DNA from 4 places in the Streptosporangium lutulentum genome. Region 3 is predicted to be linked to each of the others. Evidence: riboswitches for the same ligand, from Rfam matches in the RefSeq annotation. Region 3 holds a riboswitch; each other region holds the start of a gene.

Region 1 (4,205 bases), 3.3 Mb from region 3:
AGGCGTCGGCGACGAGCACGTCCTCGACCGGAACGCCGTCCTTGGAGGCCATGGCGAGCAGGTCGTCGCGGAGCTGCCCTGCGGCCATCGGCCGGAAGTCGTTGAAGATCGGCTCGATCACCACCGGGTAGGCGAACGAGGCGAGCAGGGTCAGCACGAACGCGCCGATCGCCGCGGGGATCCACCAGCGGCGGAAGCGCCGTGCCAGCGCGACCACGGCGAGCACCATGATCGCGGTCAGCCCGGTGCCGACCCCGAGGTTCTTGATCCGGTCTGCCGTCCAGGACGCCCAGGTCTGGGTGGACAGCCCGAAGTCGCGCAGGTGGGTCTCCGACCACATCCCCAGCGGCCAGCGCAGGACCGCCACCGCCACCGACAGCCCCAGGACGCCGAGCAGCACCCGCAGCCACCACGGTCCTCTCAGGCGGCCGAGCAGCCACGCGCCCAGCGGGGTGCCCACCAGCACCCCCGCGACGATCAGGGTCAGGCCGAGCGACAGGTAGGAGGGCACGCTGACCAGCGCGTCGAAGGTCTCCGCACGGGCGATCTGCTCGCCGGAGAAGTCGCGGACCGGATCCGGCACGACCACCGGCGCCCCCGCCGGCAGCTCCCGCCAGGGGGTGGTGAACGCCACGACCGCCAGCGTGACCGCTCCGAGAGCGGCCAGCGCCCACCCCGCCGCCCGGAGACCCGCGGGCGTGTCCGTCTTGCTCAGCGTCATCCGAGTTCCCTCCGGAGATGGTCGCGCCAGTCCTCGACGAGCGCCGCCTCGGTCAGGCCCAGGGTGCTCCCGATATCGCTACCGTAGAGCCTCACCAGTGACTTCTCGCCGAAGCGCTCGGCGATGAGGCGGCAGGCGAGCCACGCCTCCTCGTAGGCCTGCGCCAGCCGCGGGTTGCCGGGAGCGAAGTCGGCGGGCCCGGGGAGCCGGGTGGGCAGGACGCCCGCGCGCACCTCCCCCGCCAGTTCGGCCGCGACCGTGCGGACCGCGATCCCGGCGTCGCGGTAGCCCACGTAGTCGGCGAAGCCCTCCGACAGCCACATCGGCACCCGGCCGCCCCTGGTCGCGCCGGTGGCCACGTGGGTGAGCTCATGCGTGATGACCACGTCACGGCCGACCTCGCTGAGCCTCGCGTATCCCGACGGCAGGACGATCACCCGGTCCGAGGTCGCCAGGGCGGCCAGGCCACCGGTGCCGCCGGCTCCGGCGAGCGCCGCGGCCTCGGCGTCCGTGGCGGGGAACAGGATCACCGCCCGGACCGGACCCCAGATCCCCTCGACGGCGCGGCGGGCGCGGTCGGCCCTCGACGCCAGATCGCGGAGGCTCGCGTACGGGACGCCGTGGCCGATCACGAGGGAGTGCTCACCTCGCACGACGGTGGCCGCACCGGGCCAGAGGCCACTCGTGTCCTGCGGGATCGGCCCGCCTCCGGCGAGCGGAGCGACGCTCATCAGCGCCAGCATCCCGGTGAGCACGGCGCGGCGCCCCTTCGGGACGGACATATGCATTGATGCTACTCGACGGACATGGAGCGGCCCCGTCCGTCCACGCGGACGAACGGGGCCGTATCCCTGGGTCAGCCTCCGGGGCGGACCGCTCCGGTGAAGGAGGACTTGTAGTACCCCTCCAACTTCACGATCCGGACCGTCTTGCCGCTGCTCGGCGAGTGGACCATCCTGCCCTTGCCGACGTACATGCCGACGTGGCCCTTCCCGCTGAAGAACATCAGGTCACCGGGGCGCAAGTTGCTCCACGAGACCTTCTTCCTGACAGCCCTGTACTGGCTGTACGTGATGCGGGGGAGCTTGACGCCTGCTTTGCGCCATGAGTACTGGACGAGCCCTGAGCAGTCGAACGCGCCCGGACCGGTGGCTCCCCACCGATACGGATCGCCGATCTGCTTCCTTGCCGTGGAGACGGCCTTCTCGGCCTTCACCTTCTGCAGTGCGACTTTGCTCAACCTGATCTTCGCCGTGCTTTTGACCTGTTGTGAGGTTTTCGCCGTGCTCTTGACCTGGAGGGCGGTCGCACTGTTCGTCGTCGCCTGTGCCGCCGCCGGCCCCAATGCGACCGCTCCGGCTGAGGCGGTCATTGTGAGGACGAACCCGCCGACAGAAAGGCGGAAAAGGCGCGACAAACGGGGGTTGTGCAGGGTGGTAGACAGGATTTCTCCTTGGGACTTCCACTGATGCCTACCGGGTTAGCTGACGGATTCGGGCTGGGAAGATGCCCTACGGCAAAAGATGCCGATTCACCCCTGGCCACACGTTAAGGGCCCACTGGGTCCCCGGTTCCATGCCTCCTGGCTGCATGGATTCGGCGGGCCACCGCGATGGGGTCGAACCCCGATGGGGAGAAGCGGTGACCGGTTGGATTTCTATGAGGGACACCGGCCCTGGGGCCGACATTCGCCGCGACGGCATGGCTTGCACGTCGCGAGGCCAGAAACTACCTCGAACCTTCAGTGTTCGGCAAAGCAATCCCCATGTTTGAAGATCGAAAAACGTTGATCGCCTTTCCGGAGTCCCTGCATAAGGGCTATTTATGCTATTGAGATATGACCCTGGTCACATACGATGAACAACAACGGCAAATGCGCAATTTATGTCAGATGCGTCACACTTGCGTTGATCGCCAATGTGACCTCCGTCGCCAGGTGTGATCCTCGGCGCCATTCATGATCATTCATTTACGCGCACGACCATTCACTCCCGCCCGCGATCTCCATCGGCCTTCATCGGCGCGGGCGCCGAGCCCGCCGGGCGTTCGGCGGCATATGTCGTAACATTTATCATTACAACAAGCGGCGACGGCAGGAAGACCGGGCGCGAACGGCAGGCCGGCGATCGCGGCGCACCTCCTGGCACGGACGGAACCCCACCGGCGGACGAGGCGGGCGGCCCCGTCCTCCGGCTCTCAGCCCTTGGAGCCGGGACGGGATCGCGACGCCGTGAAGACCAGCGCGGGCGGGACGTTGAGCCAGACCGGGCCCATGGTGCCGACGCCGGTGAAGGTGTGCTCCAGGAGCCCGCGGAATCGCCGGAACCTCCGCGAGGGCATCGCGGACAGGGTGATGACGGTGCTGAACCTCCCGCCCTGGACGAGCGTGGCCGACACCTCGTCCAGAATGCTCTTCTGCCGCTGCTCGTCGAACAGGGTCCAGGGAAGCGAGGAGATGACCGCGTCGGCCTGCGCCACCCCGGCCCGCCCCAGCACCTTGCCCAGGTCGGCCGCGTCCCCGGCGGCCACCTCCAGCCAGGGACGGCTGTGCCGCAGATGGCGGACCATGTCGTCGTTGAGTTCGACGGCGAGCTGCCGCCCGCCCGGCGGCAGGCGTTCGCGGATCGCGTCGCTGATCACACCGCCGCCGGCGCCGAGCTCGACGACCACGGCATCGTGCGTGTCCGGGACGATCGACGCGGCCAGGCGGGCCACGGCCTTCGAGCTGGGCGCGATCGCTCCCAGCTCGAAGGGATTACGCATGATCGCGCCAAGGAAGGTGCGGGTGTCCCCGCCGGCGGAACGAGTTTCGGAAGGCATTCGCAGCTCATTCCCCCAGGTGAGGGCGTTATGCCAGGTTGGCAGGCTTCGGCAGCCGATGTCCGTTGCCGCGGCGCGGCCGAAGGAGCCTCCTCCGGCCCCGGCGGGGGACGCGGCCGGGCTCACGACCCAGCGGCGGCCGTAGCCCGTGACCAGGAGATCGTTCCTAGAACCACGCGCGCACCGGGCGGCGCTCCTCGTCCTGATCGCGGAGGTATTCGCGCTGCGAGAAGCCGCCCATACCCGCCACGATATCGGCCGGGCTCATCTGGATCGCGTTGTTGTAGATGAGAACGGCGTCGTTGTAGTGCCGCCGGGAGCGGGTGATCCGGTCCTCGGCGGCGGCCAGCTTCTCTCTCAGCTCGGCGAGGGTCCGGCCGGCCTTGAGGTCCGGGTGGGCCCCTGTCGCCGCGAACAGGCTTCGCAGCGCCCCGGAGAGCAGGTCCTCGGCGGCCATCCGGTCGGCGGGAGCCTGAGCCCCCGCCGCCCGGGAACGCGCGGCGGCCACCGCCTCCAGGGCCTGCCGATCGCGGGCGCCGTGGCCCCTCACGACCTCCACCAGTTCGGCGACGAGATCGTGACGGTGTTTGAGCCGTACCTCGATCCAGACCCAGGCGTCGTCCACCTCACCACGCCGGTGAACCAGGTCGCTGTACGTCGAGAC
Region 2 (4,205 bases), 8.7 Mb from region 3:
CGGCGAGGGCCAACATCCACTCTGAGCTTGAGCAACTGTGAGTGGGTATTCACCAGGATCAAACATCGAGACCTTATTTGCCTGTGATAATTTGGTGGAATCTGGTGAATTAAGGAGTGGTTCATGCTTGCCCAGCAGCGGCAGCAGGCGATCCTGGAGCGAGTGCGCAGCAGCGGTGGGGTGAGGGTCGCCGACCTGGTGCGAGAGCTCGGCGTCTCAGATATGACGATCCGGCGGGACCTGGAGGTGCTCGCCGAGCGCGGGCTGGTGGAGAAGGTCCACGGCGGCGCCACCGCGGCCGGGCCCGGTTCGACCGAGGAGCCCGGATTCGCCGCCAAGTCGGTACGCCAGCAGCTGGAGAAGGAGTCGATCGCCCAGCAGGCCGCGCAGCTCGTCCGGCCCGGCACGGCCATCGCGCTCTCCGCCGGGACCACGACCTGGACACTGGCCCACTTCGTGGTCGACGTGCCCGAACTGACCGTGATCACCAACTCGATCAGGATCGCCGACGTCTTCCACCGTTCTTCCCGGGCGGACCGCACGGTCGTGCTGACCGGCGGGGTGCGCACTCCCTCCGACGCGCTGGTCGGCCCGGTCGCCGTGTCGGCGGTCCGCAGGCTCCACGTCGACACCCTGTTCCTCGGCGTGCACGGGATGAGCGTCCGCGCCGGTTTCACCACGCCCAACCTGCTGGAGGCGGAGACGAACCGCGAGCTGGTCGCCGCCGCGCACCGCCTGGTGGTTCTCGCCGACCACACCAAGTGGGGCACGGTCGGGATCAGCACGATCGCCGAGCTGACCGAGGCCCATGTGGTGATCTCCGACTCCGGCCTGTCCGGCGAGGCCCACGAGGAGCTCACCTCAAGGGTGGGCGAGCTGATCATCACCAACCCACAGCCGGAGAGCGAGACCCTGAGCAGATGAAGCGCACGATCACCCACCTGGCCGACGGGCGGGAGCTGTTCTACTTCGACCTGCGGGACGACGAGGACCGCAGTGCGGCCGACGAGCGCGACCTGCCGCCGCGCCCGCCGGCCTCCGAACTGCGCTACGACCCGCTCACCGAGGAGTGGATCGCGGTGGCCGGCCACCGCCAGAGCCGCACCTTCCTGCCCCCGGCCAGCGAGTGCCCGCTCTGCCCGTCCACCCCCGGCCACCCCACCGAGATCCCCGCGTCCTCCTACGACGTCGCCGTCTTCGAGAACCGGTTCCCCTCCTTCTCCGCCCAGCCGGGCGAATACGAGCAGGTCGGCGGGTTGAGCGAGGTCCGCCCGGGGGTCGGCCGCTGCGAGGTGGTCTGCTTCACCTCCGACCACGACTCCTCCTTCTCCGCGCTCTCCCCCGAGCAGGTCGAGCTGGTCATGGAGGCCTGGATCGACCGTACGGCGGAGCTGTCGGCGATGCCGGGCGTGGAGCAGGTGTTCTGCTTCGAGAACCGGGGACCGGAGATCGGCATCACCCTGGCCCACCCCCACGGCCAGATCTACGCCTACCCCTACGTGACCCCGCGCACCAAGCTGACCCTCGGCGCGGCCGAGCGCCACCGGGAGCGGACCGGCGGCAACCTGTTCGCCGACGTGCTCGCCGCGGAGCGGGAGGCCAAGATCCGGGTGGTCGCGTCGAACGAGCACTGGACGGCCTTCGTCCCGGCCGCGGCGCGCTGGCCCGTGGAGGTCCACCTCTACCCGCACCGCCGGGTCCCCGACCTGCTCGCGCTGGAGCCCTCCGAACGCGCGGCCTTCGGCCCGCTCTACACGGAGGTGCTCCGCCGGCTGGACGGGCTGTTCGGCGTGCCCATGCCGTACATCGCCGCCTGGCACCAGGCGCCGGTCAACGTCGGCCGGGATCTGTCGTACGCGCACCTGGAGCTGTTCAGCATCCGCAGGGCACCGGACAAGCTGAAATATCTCGCCGGGTCGGAATCCGCCATGGGCGCCTTCGTGAACGACGTCCTGCCCGAGCACACGGCGCATCTCCTGCGCTCCGTTATCACGGACTGATCACCGCTTGGTATCGGGATGGAGTCGCATGACCACTCCTTTACTACTACTATCCTTCCAACATCAGCTGTAGCAGTTGATATGCCCAATCCCGGGCGCCTTGCCCGGGAGCCGGGGAACCACCGCACCTGGGGTGAATCCACTTCGGTGGAAGGGCTTCCTCCAGCCCGAACCCGTCAGCTAACCCGGTCGGCGTAAGGAGAAGAAGGAGGGTCGTGGCGGCTCTTTCCCCCACGTTCCGTCGTCATGCGGCTTTGACCCTGTGCCTGACCTCGGCCACCACGTTCACCCTCGGCGCCTCGACCGCGGGAAACGCGGCCCCCAAGCCGACCGAGGCCGAACTGCGGGCCGATCTGGCCAAGCTGGGCAAGAAGGTCGACAAGCTCATCGAGACCTACGCGGCCAAGCGGGAGTCTCTCGAGAAGGCGCAGAAGGCCGAGGCCGTCGCCAAGACGAATCTGCGCAAGGCGGAGGAGACCTACGCCGAAGCCGAGAAGGAAGTCGACTCGATAGCCCAGATCCGCTATCAGAGCAACGCCGGAAGCCTGCCCGCGATGCTGTTCTCCCCCGACATGAGCGGCGCGGCGATGCTGGAGCAGCTCACCGCCCAGCAGAGCGCCCACCTGCAGGATTTCGCGGGCAGCCTGACCCGCAGGAAGCAGGCGGCCCAGAAGGCGGCCCAGCTCACCGACGACATCGGCGAGGAGGCCAAGGAGGTGGAGGCGCAGCGCAAGGACGCCGAGGACCTGATCGACGACATCAAGGACAAGCTCGACCAGCTCGTCCCCCTCGGCTCCGGCCGCCTCGCCAACGGAAGCTGGGCCCCCCAGCTCCCCACCGGCGGCGACAACATCACCGACCGCACCAGGATCATGCGCGAGGCCGTCCAGAAGCGGTTCAACCTTCCCTACGCGGTCGGCTGCTACCGGGCCGCGAACGACGGCGGCGAACATCCGCTCGGCCGTGCCTGCGACTTCATGATGAGCACCGGCGGTTCCATGCCCTCGGCGGCCCATGTCAGGCTCGGCGACGAGATCGCCGCCTGGGCCATCAAGAACAAGGCCAAGCTCGGCGTCAAATACGTGATCTGGCGACAGCGCATCAACCACGGCTCCGGCTGGACCACCATGTCCAACCGCGGCGGAGTGACCGCCAACCACTTCGACCACCCGCACATCTCGATGTACTAGCACTCCGGCTTGAGGCGGTTCCGTCCCCACTGGCATGACGATGCTGCCCCGTCGCTCGACCAGGTTCCATCGCCGATCACCGCCAGGCCTCGCCGAAGGTACGTCAGGTGACGAAACCCCGGGCCGGCTGATCGCGGCGACGGACGGAACGCGCGTATGCACGGTGACACGACATCGTCCCCGCCCCACGCGAACGTGAGACGGGGACGATGTCAGAAGGTCACCTCAGACGTGCCGTCGCGGAGGACAGGCCGCCGCGAACGCTGACGGCGTTCACCTTCACCGTGTCGGTGTCGCCCTTGGTCACCCGGAGCGTCACCTTCCGTGCCTTCCCGCCGTCCAGGTAGAACTCGGGAGCCTCACCGACGACCCTCGCACCGTCGACCTCGACGGTGTCAGGGGCGACGATCTTGATCTCCTTCGCCTGCTCCAGCGCGGTGGGGATGCGGCCCGTGTTCGTGACGGTGGCCGCGATCTCGTGGGTCGCACCGTCACTCTGGCCGCGCCTGAGCGGCTTCACCTCCACCTGCGAGAGCTTCACCTGCGGAAGCGACTCGGACAGGTAGAGGTTGAAGCGCGCCTGGTTCATGGCCCACTGACCGATCAGATCCGCGGACGGGTTCTGCGACCAGAACTTGGGGTTGATCCCGCCGACCTCGACCTTGCCCAGCGTGGGGTGCTGGATCGTGGTCCACGGCAGGAAGCAGTTGGTACGGCCGTTCTCGGCGCACCACCGTGAACGCTCCCAGTCGGCGAACCTGTCGTCGTTGTCGTAGTCCTTGAAGTCGCCGCCGTTCCACAGCTCGTCGCCGTACCAGATCGAGCCGTACTGGAAGTAGCCGAAGTCGGGCCCGTGACCGAACAGCGGCTCGGGTTCACCACCGTTGCGGGTGGCGTAGTCGATGTAGACGCTGCCGGTGTACCGGTAGCCGGTGAACCCGGCGCCCGCCTTGTCGAAGTGCTCGTACAGTTTGCGGTCGTTCGTGTACATGCACTCCTCCGGGTCACAGGTCGA
Region 3 (4,205 bases):
CGAGGAGTCGGAACGCGCCTACCACTGGCCGCTGGGGCGCCGGCCGGACGCCCATCCCGGGCTGAGCGAGCTCGGTTTCTGACGGACCCTCGCGGGAACCGCACCCGTCCGCGACCGCCTTTCACCGTGATCGGGCGAGCCTGAACCCGAGGTCGTCGATGCGAAGGGTCGGGTGACTCTTGCGGCGGCACGACGCCCGGCACGATCGGGGCTGATCGTACAGACCTCCGCCGCGGAACACGCGGTACGGGCCGTAGACGCTGGGATCGTAGAGGTCCCAGCACCACTCCCACACGTTGCCGATCATGTCGTAGAGCCCCCACCTGTTCGGCGCCTTGGTCGCGACGTCGTGCATCTCCTCACCGGAGTTCCCGCGGTACCAGGCGATCTCGTCCAGCTCCCCGTAGCGGACGCCGGCGCTTCCGGCCCTGCAGGCGTACTCCCACTCCGCCTCGGACGGGAGGCGATAGCCGTCGGCGTCCCAGTCGCAGACCACGTCCTGCCCGTCGGGGTCGTCGCCCATCGAGTAGCAGGGGTCGAGCCCCTTCGACTGCGAGAGCAGGTTGCAGAACCGTACGGCATCCATCCAGGAGACCTCGGTCACCGGCGTCCGCGGCCCCGCCGCACTCGCGGGCGCCTCGCCCAGAACGGCGTGGTACAGCTCGCGGGTCACGGGATACGGCGCCAGCCGGAAGGCCCCGACCTCGGCCTTCCAGTTCGTCTTCGTACCCTCGTCCCGCAGGATGATCGCCCCGGCGGGAATCTCGATCATGCGGTCGGCGACCGCCTGGCGCGGCGTCGATTCAATGCTCATCGCAGGTCCTGTTTAACATGATCGGTTCGTGTCAACGACATTCGGAGGCAACTGATCATGAACGCTACCACCCAGGCCAGGGGGTAAGCGGCCCCGCGGGCGCGGTGGCCGACGGTCGGAATCAGGGCCAGAAAGGTAGATCTTTGCAATTTTGGGGGTTTTAGTTTGCTTTGTCCATATTTGAGGTTAGTGTCTAGTTTCAGTAAACGGATGGTGACACGACCTTCAAGCGGAAGGCCGCCGTCCGGCGCCGAGTCCGGTGACATTCCATGCCGCCGGAGCCGAGGACCCAACTACGCGGCTGATCGCCGCAGGGGGCGAATCCATCCCGACGCGGATGGTAGGGCGACTCCTGGCCCGAGCCCGACAGCTAACCCGGTAGGCGTTCAAGGAATGGAGAAATGCGTGACGATCACAGCATCATCCGCCCTCGGATTCGCCGGACCGATCTTAATCGGACGGCATCGGCGCTGATTCGCGTTCCCGGCCCGAATGTGACGCCGTTCTCACGGTGAATCGCGCACCCGGCCGGTCCTCGTCGGTAAAACCCTGTTTCAGGAACCGTGTCCGATGAGGCCGTTCGTCCGGTCCCGACACAACCGGGTCACTCCCCCGGCCGGCCCGTCGCCCTCGCGCGGCAGCGCCCGGCTTCGCCGTACTCCAATGGCCCTCCCACCGGCGTCCCCTCGCCGGGCTGAGCGCCTCTTCCCCCGCGCCGCCGGGCCCTGACGACCACGGGCCCTGAGATTTCCGCGGGAAGGCCCCTGTTCCCTTTCGAAGGACCCCTCTCCCATGAAGTTCTCCGAGGTTCTCAACCGGAAGCGCTGTACCCTCGCCCGAATGTGCACTGGTTCCCATGCCCGGATCGCGGCGGGCGCGGTCGGCACCTCGCTGCTGAGCACATGCCTCCTCGGCGTCGGCAGCGCGTCCGCCGCGGCACAGCCGGCCGGCGAGGCACAGCCACCCGCCGCGGCACAGCCGAACGGCAAGACACAGCCGGCCACCGCGGCACAGCCGAACGGCGAGGCACAGCCACCTGCCACGGCGCAGCCGAACGGCAAGGCGCAGCCGGCCACCGCGGCACCGCCTGCGGGCGAGGCCGCAGGCAAGGCTTCGACCTGCCTCGCGGCGTCGTCGGCGAAAGCGTCAAAACAGCTCCGCACGCTGGGCGCCGAGCAGAAGGCCAACGCCGCCATCGTCATCGAGATGGCGTCCAAACTCGGGCTCCCCACCCGCGCGGCCGTCATCGGGGTGGCCACGAGCCTGCAGGAATCCCAGCTGCGCAATCTCAACTACGGCGATCGCGACTCCCTCGGGCTGTTCCAGCAGCGCCCGTCCCAGGGCTGGGGAACCCGCAAGCAGATCCTCAACCCGAAGTACTCGGCGCGTAAGTTCTACCAGGGGCTGGCGACCGTCTCCCATTGGAAGCGGCTCCCGCTCACCCAGGCCGCGCAGGCCGTGCAGCGCTCCGGATTCCCCGATGCCTACGCCAAGTGGGAAAAGCTCGCCAAGCACGTCGTCCGCTCTCACTCGTGCAGGCCCGCTCCCGCTCAGCAGCCGGCCGCAAACACTCAGACGGTCGCCTTCGAGCAGCAGTACGCCATGGATGTTCCAGCCGGCCGGATCCCGCACCGGCCGGAGTTCGCGGAGTAACCCCGGACGACCACGGCGGGCTGAGGCCCACCGCGAGGGCGGTATGTGCCGTTGTGCACACTCGACGCTTTATGTGGATTTGTACGCTAACACCGGCAGCTACTGAGCCGATCATAAGTTTTGGTACTTGTTGGGTGGCGGTGGGAGATCGCGTTCCGGCGGGGACATGCTTGGAGTATGGCCAGAAAAGGTCGCAGAGCGACGTTCGAGGAGAAGGTCTTCGCCCTCCGGTTACTGGGAGGGAGCATGTCACCGGATCGGGTGGCTGAAGCACTGGGAGTAGGCCGCGAATCGGTGTTTCGGTGGAAACGCCAGGCGCGGGCGGGCGGTATCGAGGCGCTACGGATCAAGAAGGCGCCGGGCCGGCCACGGCGGCTCACCCCCGGCCAGGAGCAGACCATCAAGGCGGTGGTCCGTGACGTCACCCCCCGTCAGGTACTGGGCACGGCCGTTGTGCTGTGGACCAGGGCGCTGGTGGCGATGGTGATCGCGGCCTGGTTCGGGATCGACCTGTCGGTGACGGCGACCGGGCGGCTGCTGCGCGGGCTGGGCCTGTCGCCACAGCGTCCGGCCTACGCCGCACTCCGGCGTGATCCGGCGGCCATCACCGGGTGGACGACGGTGGCCTTCCCGGCAATCTGCCGCCGGGCGCGCAGACGCGGGACAGTGGTGTTGTTCGCCGACGAGATGAGCATGCGTGTCGATCACCGCTGCGGCACCACCTGGGCCCTGGTGGGGCAGACGCCGGTCGTGTCAGCCGGGGCGGGTCGCCGGTCGGTGAAGATGTTCTCGGCGGTCGGGGCCGACGGCACACTGCGCTATCGGCTGGGACACGGCGCGATGGACCGGTGGGCGTTCCTCGGGTTCTGCGCGCAGCTGCTGCGCACCATTACCGGGCCGATCGTTTTGATCGTCGACGGCTCGTCGATTCATACCGCCCGAGCGGTCGGTGATTTCGTCGCGCGTACCGGCGGGCGGCTGCGGTTGTTTTTCCTGCCCGCGTATGCGCCGGAGGTCAACCCCGATGAGTGGGTCAACCAAAACGTCAAGGCCCGGGTGGCGCGCCAGGCGGTCGCCGATGAGCATGAGCTGGCCGCGGCTATGCACCGCAGCATGCGCCGGCTGCAAAAGCGTCCCGACATTGTCCGGGCCTTCTTCGCCGATCCGCATCTGGCCTACATCAGCCCATAACACGGATAGTCCCAAAACTTACGATCGGCTCAGTACCTCTCCTAATGTCTGCGATGTCGGCAAGGAGCCGCACAGCAAACCCAAGGAAGAGGTTCCGATGAACGCATTCGAGCAGGTTGACGGCGGACGCATCTCGCGGCGGCGCGTACTGGGCCGGGTGGCGTTGGGCGCGGCGGCCGCGGCGCTGGCCGTCGGCGCGGTGGCGGTACCGGCCGGGGCGGCCACCGCCACGGCGTCCGCCGGGGTGAGCGCCACCGCCGCCACGTTCACCGGCGCCGAGGCGAGCCAGGCCAAGAGCTACTACTTCGCCTCGGTGCTCCTCGGCAGGAACGAGGTTCGAGCGCCGGGCAAGAAGGTCAACGACCGCAACGGAGTGGCGGTCGCGAAGTTCCGCATCCAGGGCAACCGCATGTACTACATCGTCCAGTGGAAGAACGTCTCCAAGCCCACCGCGTTCCACATCCACCGCGGCAAGGCCGGCACCAACGGTGACGTCGTCATCGACCTGCTGTCCAACGGCAAGACCCGCGGCAACATCAGCTCCGGC
Region 4 (4,205 bases), 7.9 Mb from region 3:
AAGGACCGCGGCGTGACGGTCGAGCTGATCACCAGCTCGGAGAGCCCCGACTGGCGCAACGTCGTGACCGTTCGCGGTGTCCTCGCCGACGGCCGTACGGTCTCGGTCTCGGGCACCCTGTCGGGGCCGCGCCAGATCACGAAGATCGTCGAGGTCAACGGCTACCAGATGGAGATCGAGCCGACCGACCACCTGTCGTTCTTCACCTACACCGACCGCCCCGGAATCGTCGGCGTCGTCGGCCGGATCCTCGGAGATCACAGCATCAACATCGCCTCGATGCAGGTGGCCCGTGACGTGAAGGGCGGAAAGGCCCTCATCGCGCTCACCGTCGACACGGCCATCCCGCAGAACGTCGTCGACCAGATCGGTGCCGAGATCGGCGCCGACAGCGGCCGCTCGGTCGATCTGGCCGAATAAGCGGACAGATGATTTCTCCGGCTGCGGCCGCCGCCCCGACGACCCGGGTGGCGGCCGCAGCCGCGTCTCAGCATCTGAGAAGTGTGTACGGCGGGCGAGACGGCGGTTCGACGGCCAGGTAACCTTGACATCAAATGCGTCAGGTTCTTGTACTCCTTACCTGCCGCGGCGGGGCCTGACAGGGGCAGGCCGGCAGCTCGCCGCGGTGTGATGGCGCTCGCCGGCCCCAGCCTCCCGCCGCCGATCCGTGACCCGGATCTGCGGCATCAGGCTCGATTCGGATTCGTGACCGGAGTCCCGATCACCTCTCCTGCTCGCATGCGACCGAGACGAGAATCGCCATGTATGAGATGTATTCCTGGGACCGTCCCGACGAGACCGAGGACGAGGCCGCCCAGGCTCTCCAGACCGCTCTGGACCGCCGCGACAACGGCGGGGCTCCCACCGACCGTTAGCCACCCGTCGCTCCGTTCCGGAGAGGCGGAGTGGGCGAGGGCGCCCGGCGAGGGCGCGTCGTCCACGAACCGGGCGGCCCTGAGCTGCCGGCCGGGCATCGACCGTGAGTGTGAGCGGCGGGCCCCGCACCCTGGACGGTGAGGGTGGGTGCGGGGCCCGCCGGCCGCCGGCCCCAGGGGCAGGGCCGGTGAGGGGATGGCTCAGGAGGCGGTCAGGAGTCCGGCCGCGATCGCGGCCTTGACGCCCTTGGGGTCGGGGCGGACGGCGCCGGCGAAGGAGGCGCGGCGGCCGGAGTCGAGTTTCTCCACCTTGACCACGTCACCGGTGTGCGGGGCGTTGACCATGTAGCCCGGCTTGCTGACCATGCCGACGTGGCCGAGGCCGTCGAAGAAGACCAGGTCTCCCGGCTGGAGGTCCTTCCAGGCGATCTTCCTGGAGAACGCGTTGTACTGGTCGGCGGCGACGCGGGGCAGCTTGATCCCGGCGGCGCCGTAGGCGCGGAGCATCAGGCCCGAGCAGTCGAAGCCGCCGTGGCCGGTGCCGCCCCAGACATAGGGAGTGCCGCGCTTGGCCATGGCCCACTGCAGGGCCTTCTTCCAGGCGGGCTTCGGGGGCTTCGGGGGCTTGGGAGGCGTGACCGGCGCGGCGGGCGCGGCCGTGGGCGCTTGCGAGGGCTCGACGGCGCCGGGCACGAAGGGCGTGGCCGGGGCGCCGGGGGTGCCGGGTATGCGGAGTGTGCCGGGCGTCGTGGATTCGGGGGCGGGTGTGACGGGCGTCGCGGGCACGGGAGCGGGGGCTTCCCCTCGGGCGACGGAGACGGAGACGTCGGCGGGGGAGAGGCGGGAGTCGGCCAGAGCGACGGCCTGAGTCCCGAGCACGGCGGCGCCGGCCACGAACAAGGACAGGACGCGGGGGTAAGTCTTGCCGGACAAAATGGTTCCTTCCATAAGGCCGGCCGGGTGAGCTGTCGGACTCGGACGTGGAGGTCGCCCTACGGCGCGATGGATGCGCCGATTCGCCCCTAGGGATCGCATGAGGACAGCGAGGAACGGCTCCGGGGGTGGAGCGAGGTTCCAGTCGTCCGGCGGATCCCGAAAAAAGTGGTTCCCCGGCCCCGCGCAGGCCGATGTAGGGGATGACCTGTGCGGATTAGGCGTCAGTACGAATGCTGAGGACCATAACGAAAGTCAACGAAACGGTCAATACCTCGCAAAAATGGACAAAACGATCAGGCGTGCCGTACGCTCAGATTTGTCCGAAGAGTGAGATCGTTGTTCGATCACCGAGACGGGACCGGTAAGGTGCGTTCATGGATTCGCGCAACATTCGCCTGGCTGTCATTCCCGGAGACGGGATCGGTGCCGAAGTCGTCACCGAGGGCCTGAAGGTTCTGGAAGCGGTCGTCGGCACGAAGGTGGAGACCACCACCTACGATCTCGGAGCCAAGCGGTACCACGAGACCGGTGAGACCCTGCCCGACCCTGTCCTGGACGAGCTGCGCGGATACGACGCGATCCTGCTCGGCGCGGTCGGCGACCCCAGCGTGCCCCCGGGCGTCCTGGAGCGCGACCTGCTGCTCAAACTCCGTTTCCAGTTCGACCACTACGTGAACCTCCGCCCGGTCAAGCTCTTCCCCGGCGTGGAGACCCCGCTGGGCGGCGCCCGCCCCGAGGACATCGACATGATCGTGGTCCGCGAGGGCACCGAGGGGCTGTACGCCGGGACCGGTGGCGTGATGAGGCGTGGCACATCCCACGAGATCGCCACCCAGGAGTCGCTGAACACCGCCCACGGCGTCGAGCGGGTCGTCCGCTACGCCTTCGAAAAAGCGCTCGGCCGTCCCCGCAGGAAGCTGACACTGGTCCACAAGACCAATGTGCTCACCTACGCCGGTGACCTCTGGGCCCGCGTCTTCGACCGGGTCGGCCTGGAGTACCCCGACGTCGAGACCGACTACTGCCACGTGGACGCGGCCTCGATGTTCTTCGTCAGCCAGCCCGAACGGTTCGATGTGATCGTCACCGACAACCTCTTCGGCGACATCATCACCGACATCGGCGCGGCCATCGCCGGCGGCATCGGCCTGGCGGCCAGCGGAAACATCAACCCCGACCGCACCGCGCCGAGCATGTTCGAGCCGGTCCACGGAAGTGCCCCCGACATCGCGGGCCAGGGCAAGGCCGACCCGACCGCGACGATCCTGTCGGTCGCCATGCTTCTGGACCACCTCGGCCTGGCCCAGGAGGCCGCACGGGTCGAGCAGGCCGTGGCCGACGATCTGGTCGAACGGCTGACCGGCTGGGCCGGCCGGACCACTCACGAGATCGGTGACGACATCACCGCCCGAGTAACCGGCTGAGGAAGCCGCCCCCTCACTTCAGACGCGCCTGGCGGCTCCTACGAGCCGCCAGGCGCGTCTTCGTTGTACCGGCACTGCCGGGTTTCGGTGTCGATGCAGTAGTTTTCCCGTTACCTGTTCCGTCGCAAAATGGATTCAGGGTCGCCCTACGCCAAGAGAAGGATCTCGCCATGACCACCGCTCAGAAGCTCAGCTTCGACGTGCAGCTCTCCGACCACGCGCGCACCGCGGCCGAGCGCGAGCAGGTACTGGCGAGCCCCGGATTCGGGCAGGTCTTCACCGATCACATGATCTCGATCGACTACACCGAGGGCGAGGGCTGGCACGACGCGCGGCTCATGCCGTACGGCCCGCTGAGCCTGGACCCCGCGACCGCGGTCTTCCACTACGCCCAGGAGTTCTTCGAGGGCATGAAGGCCTACCGCCAGGAGGGCGGGACGATCGCGACCTTCCGCCCGTACGCCAACGCCGCCCGCTTCAACAACTCGGCGCTGCGGATGGCCATGCCGGAACTGCCGGAGGAGACCTTCGTCGAGTCGCTGGAGCTTCTCGTCCAGACCGACAGGGAATGGGTCCCCACGACGCCGGGTCACAGCCTCTACCTGCGCCCCTTCATGATCGCCACTCAGGCCGCGCTCGGGGTGAACTACCCGTCCAGGACCTACAAGTACATGGTGATCGCCTCTCCGGCGGCGGCCTACTTCGGCGCCGGAAAGCCCGTCTCGGTCTGGCTCTCCACGGAGTACACCCGCGCGGCCCCCGGCGGAACCGGCGCCGTCAAGTGCGGCGGCAACTACGCGGCGGCCTTCGTGGCCCAGCGCCAGGCCGTCGAGCAGGGCTGCGACCAGGTGGTCTGGCTCGACGCGGGTGAGCACCGCTACGTCGAGGAGATGGGCGGGATGAACCTGTTCTTCGTCTACGGCGACCGCCTGATGACGCCGGCGCTCACCGGCACGCTCCTGCCCGGCAT

What was found. A riboswitch is a leader RNA that binds a small molecule or an ion and turns the genes downstream of it on or off. The one in region 3 is predicted to bind cyclic di-AMP.
Region 1: another riboswitch for cyclic di-AMP. It lies ahead of J2853_RS21725 (C40 family peptidase); the one in region 3 lies ahead of J2853_RS06675 (hypothetical protein).
Region 2: another riboswitch for cyclic di-AMP. It lies ahead of J2853_RS46095 (coiled-coil domain-containing protein); the one in region 3 lies ahead of J2853_RS06675 (hypothetical protein).
Region 4: another riboswitch for cyclic di-AMP. It lies ahead of J2853_RS42525 (C40 family peptidase); the one in region 3 lies ahead of J2853_RS06675 (hypothetical protein).

The regions. Positions count from the first base shown of each region.
Region 1 is NZ_JAUSQU010000001.1:4,866,760-4,870,964, forward strand. Features, by position in the region: gene J2853_RS21715 (M48 family metallopeptidase) at 1-721, opposite strand, end outside; gene J2853_RS21720 (hypothetical protein) at 718-1,503, opposite strand; gene J2853_RS21725 (C40 family peptidase) at 1,578-2,093, opposite strand; cyclic di-AMP (ydaO/yuaA leader) riboswitch at 2,176-2,333, opposite strand; gene J2853_RS21730 (class I SAM-dependent methyltransferase) at 2,918-3,541, opposite strand; gene J2853_RS21735 (LemA family protein) at 3,708-4,205, opposite strand, start outside.
Region 2 is NZ_JAUSQU010000001.1:10,248,809-10,253,013, reverse strand. Features, by position in the region: gene J2853_RS46110 (HD domain-containing protein) at 1-41, shown strand, start outside; gene J2853_RS46105 (DeoR/GlpR family DNA-binding transcription regulator) at 124-924, shown strand; gene galT (galactose-1-phosphate uridylyltransferase) at 921-2,000, shown strand; cyclic di-AMP (ydaO/yuaA leader) riboswitch at 2,073-2,209, shown strand; gene J2853_RS46095 (coiled-coil domain-containing protein) at 2,216-3,190, shown strand; gene J2853_RS46090 (M14 family metallopeptidase) at 3,411-4,205, opposite strand, start outside.
Region 3 is NZ_JAUSQU010000001.1:1,589,425-1,593,629, reverse strand. Features, by position in the region: gene J2853_RS06685 (nuclear transport factor 2 family protein) at 1-82, shown strand, start outside; gene J2853_RS06680 (formylglycine-generating enzyme family protein) at 122-814, opposite strand; cyclic di-AMP (ydaO/yuaA leader) riboswitch at 1,053-1,215, shown strand; gene J2853_RS06675 (hypothetical protein) at 1,655-2,467, shown strand; gene J2853_RS06670 (IS630 family transposase) at 2,645-3,658, shown strand; gene J2853_RS06665 (CHRD domain-containing protein) at 3,756-4,205, shown strand, end outside.
Region 4 is NZ_JAUSQU010000001.1:9,447,785-9,451,989, forward strand. Features, by position in the region: gene serA (phosphoglycerate dehydrogenase) at 1-420, shown strand, start outside; gene J2853_RS42525 (C40 family peptidase) at 1,077-1,808, opposite strand; cyclic di-AMP (ydaO/yuaA leader) riboswitch at 1,811-2,042, opposite strand; gene J2853_RS42530 (3-isopropylmalate dehydrogenase) at 2,186-3,235, shown strand; gene J2853_RS42535 (branched-chain amino acid aminotransferase) at 3,406-4,205, shown strand, end outside.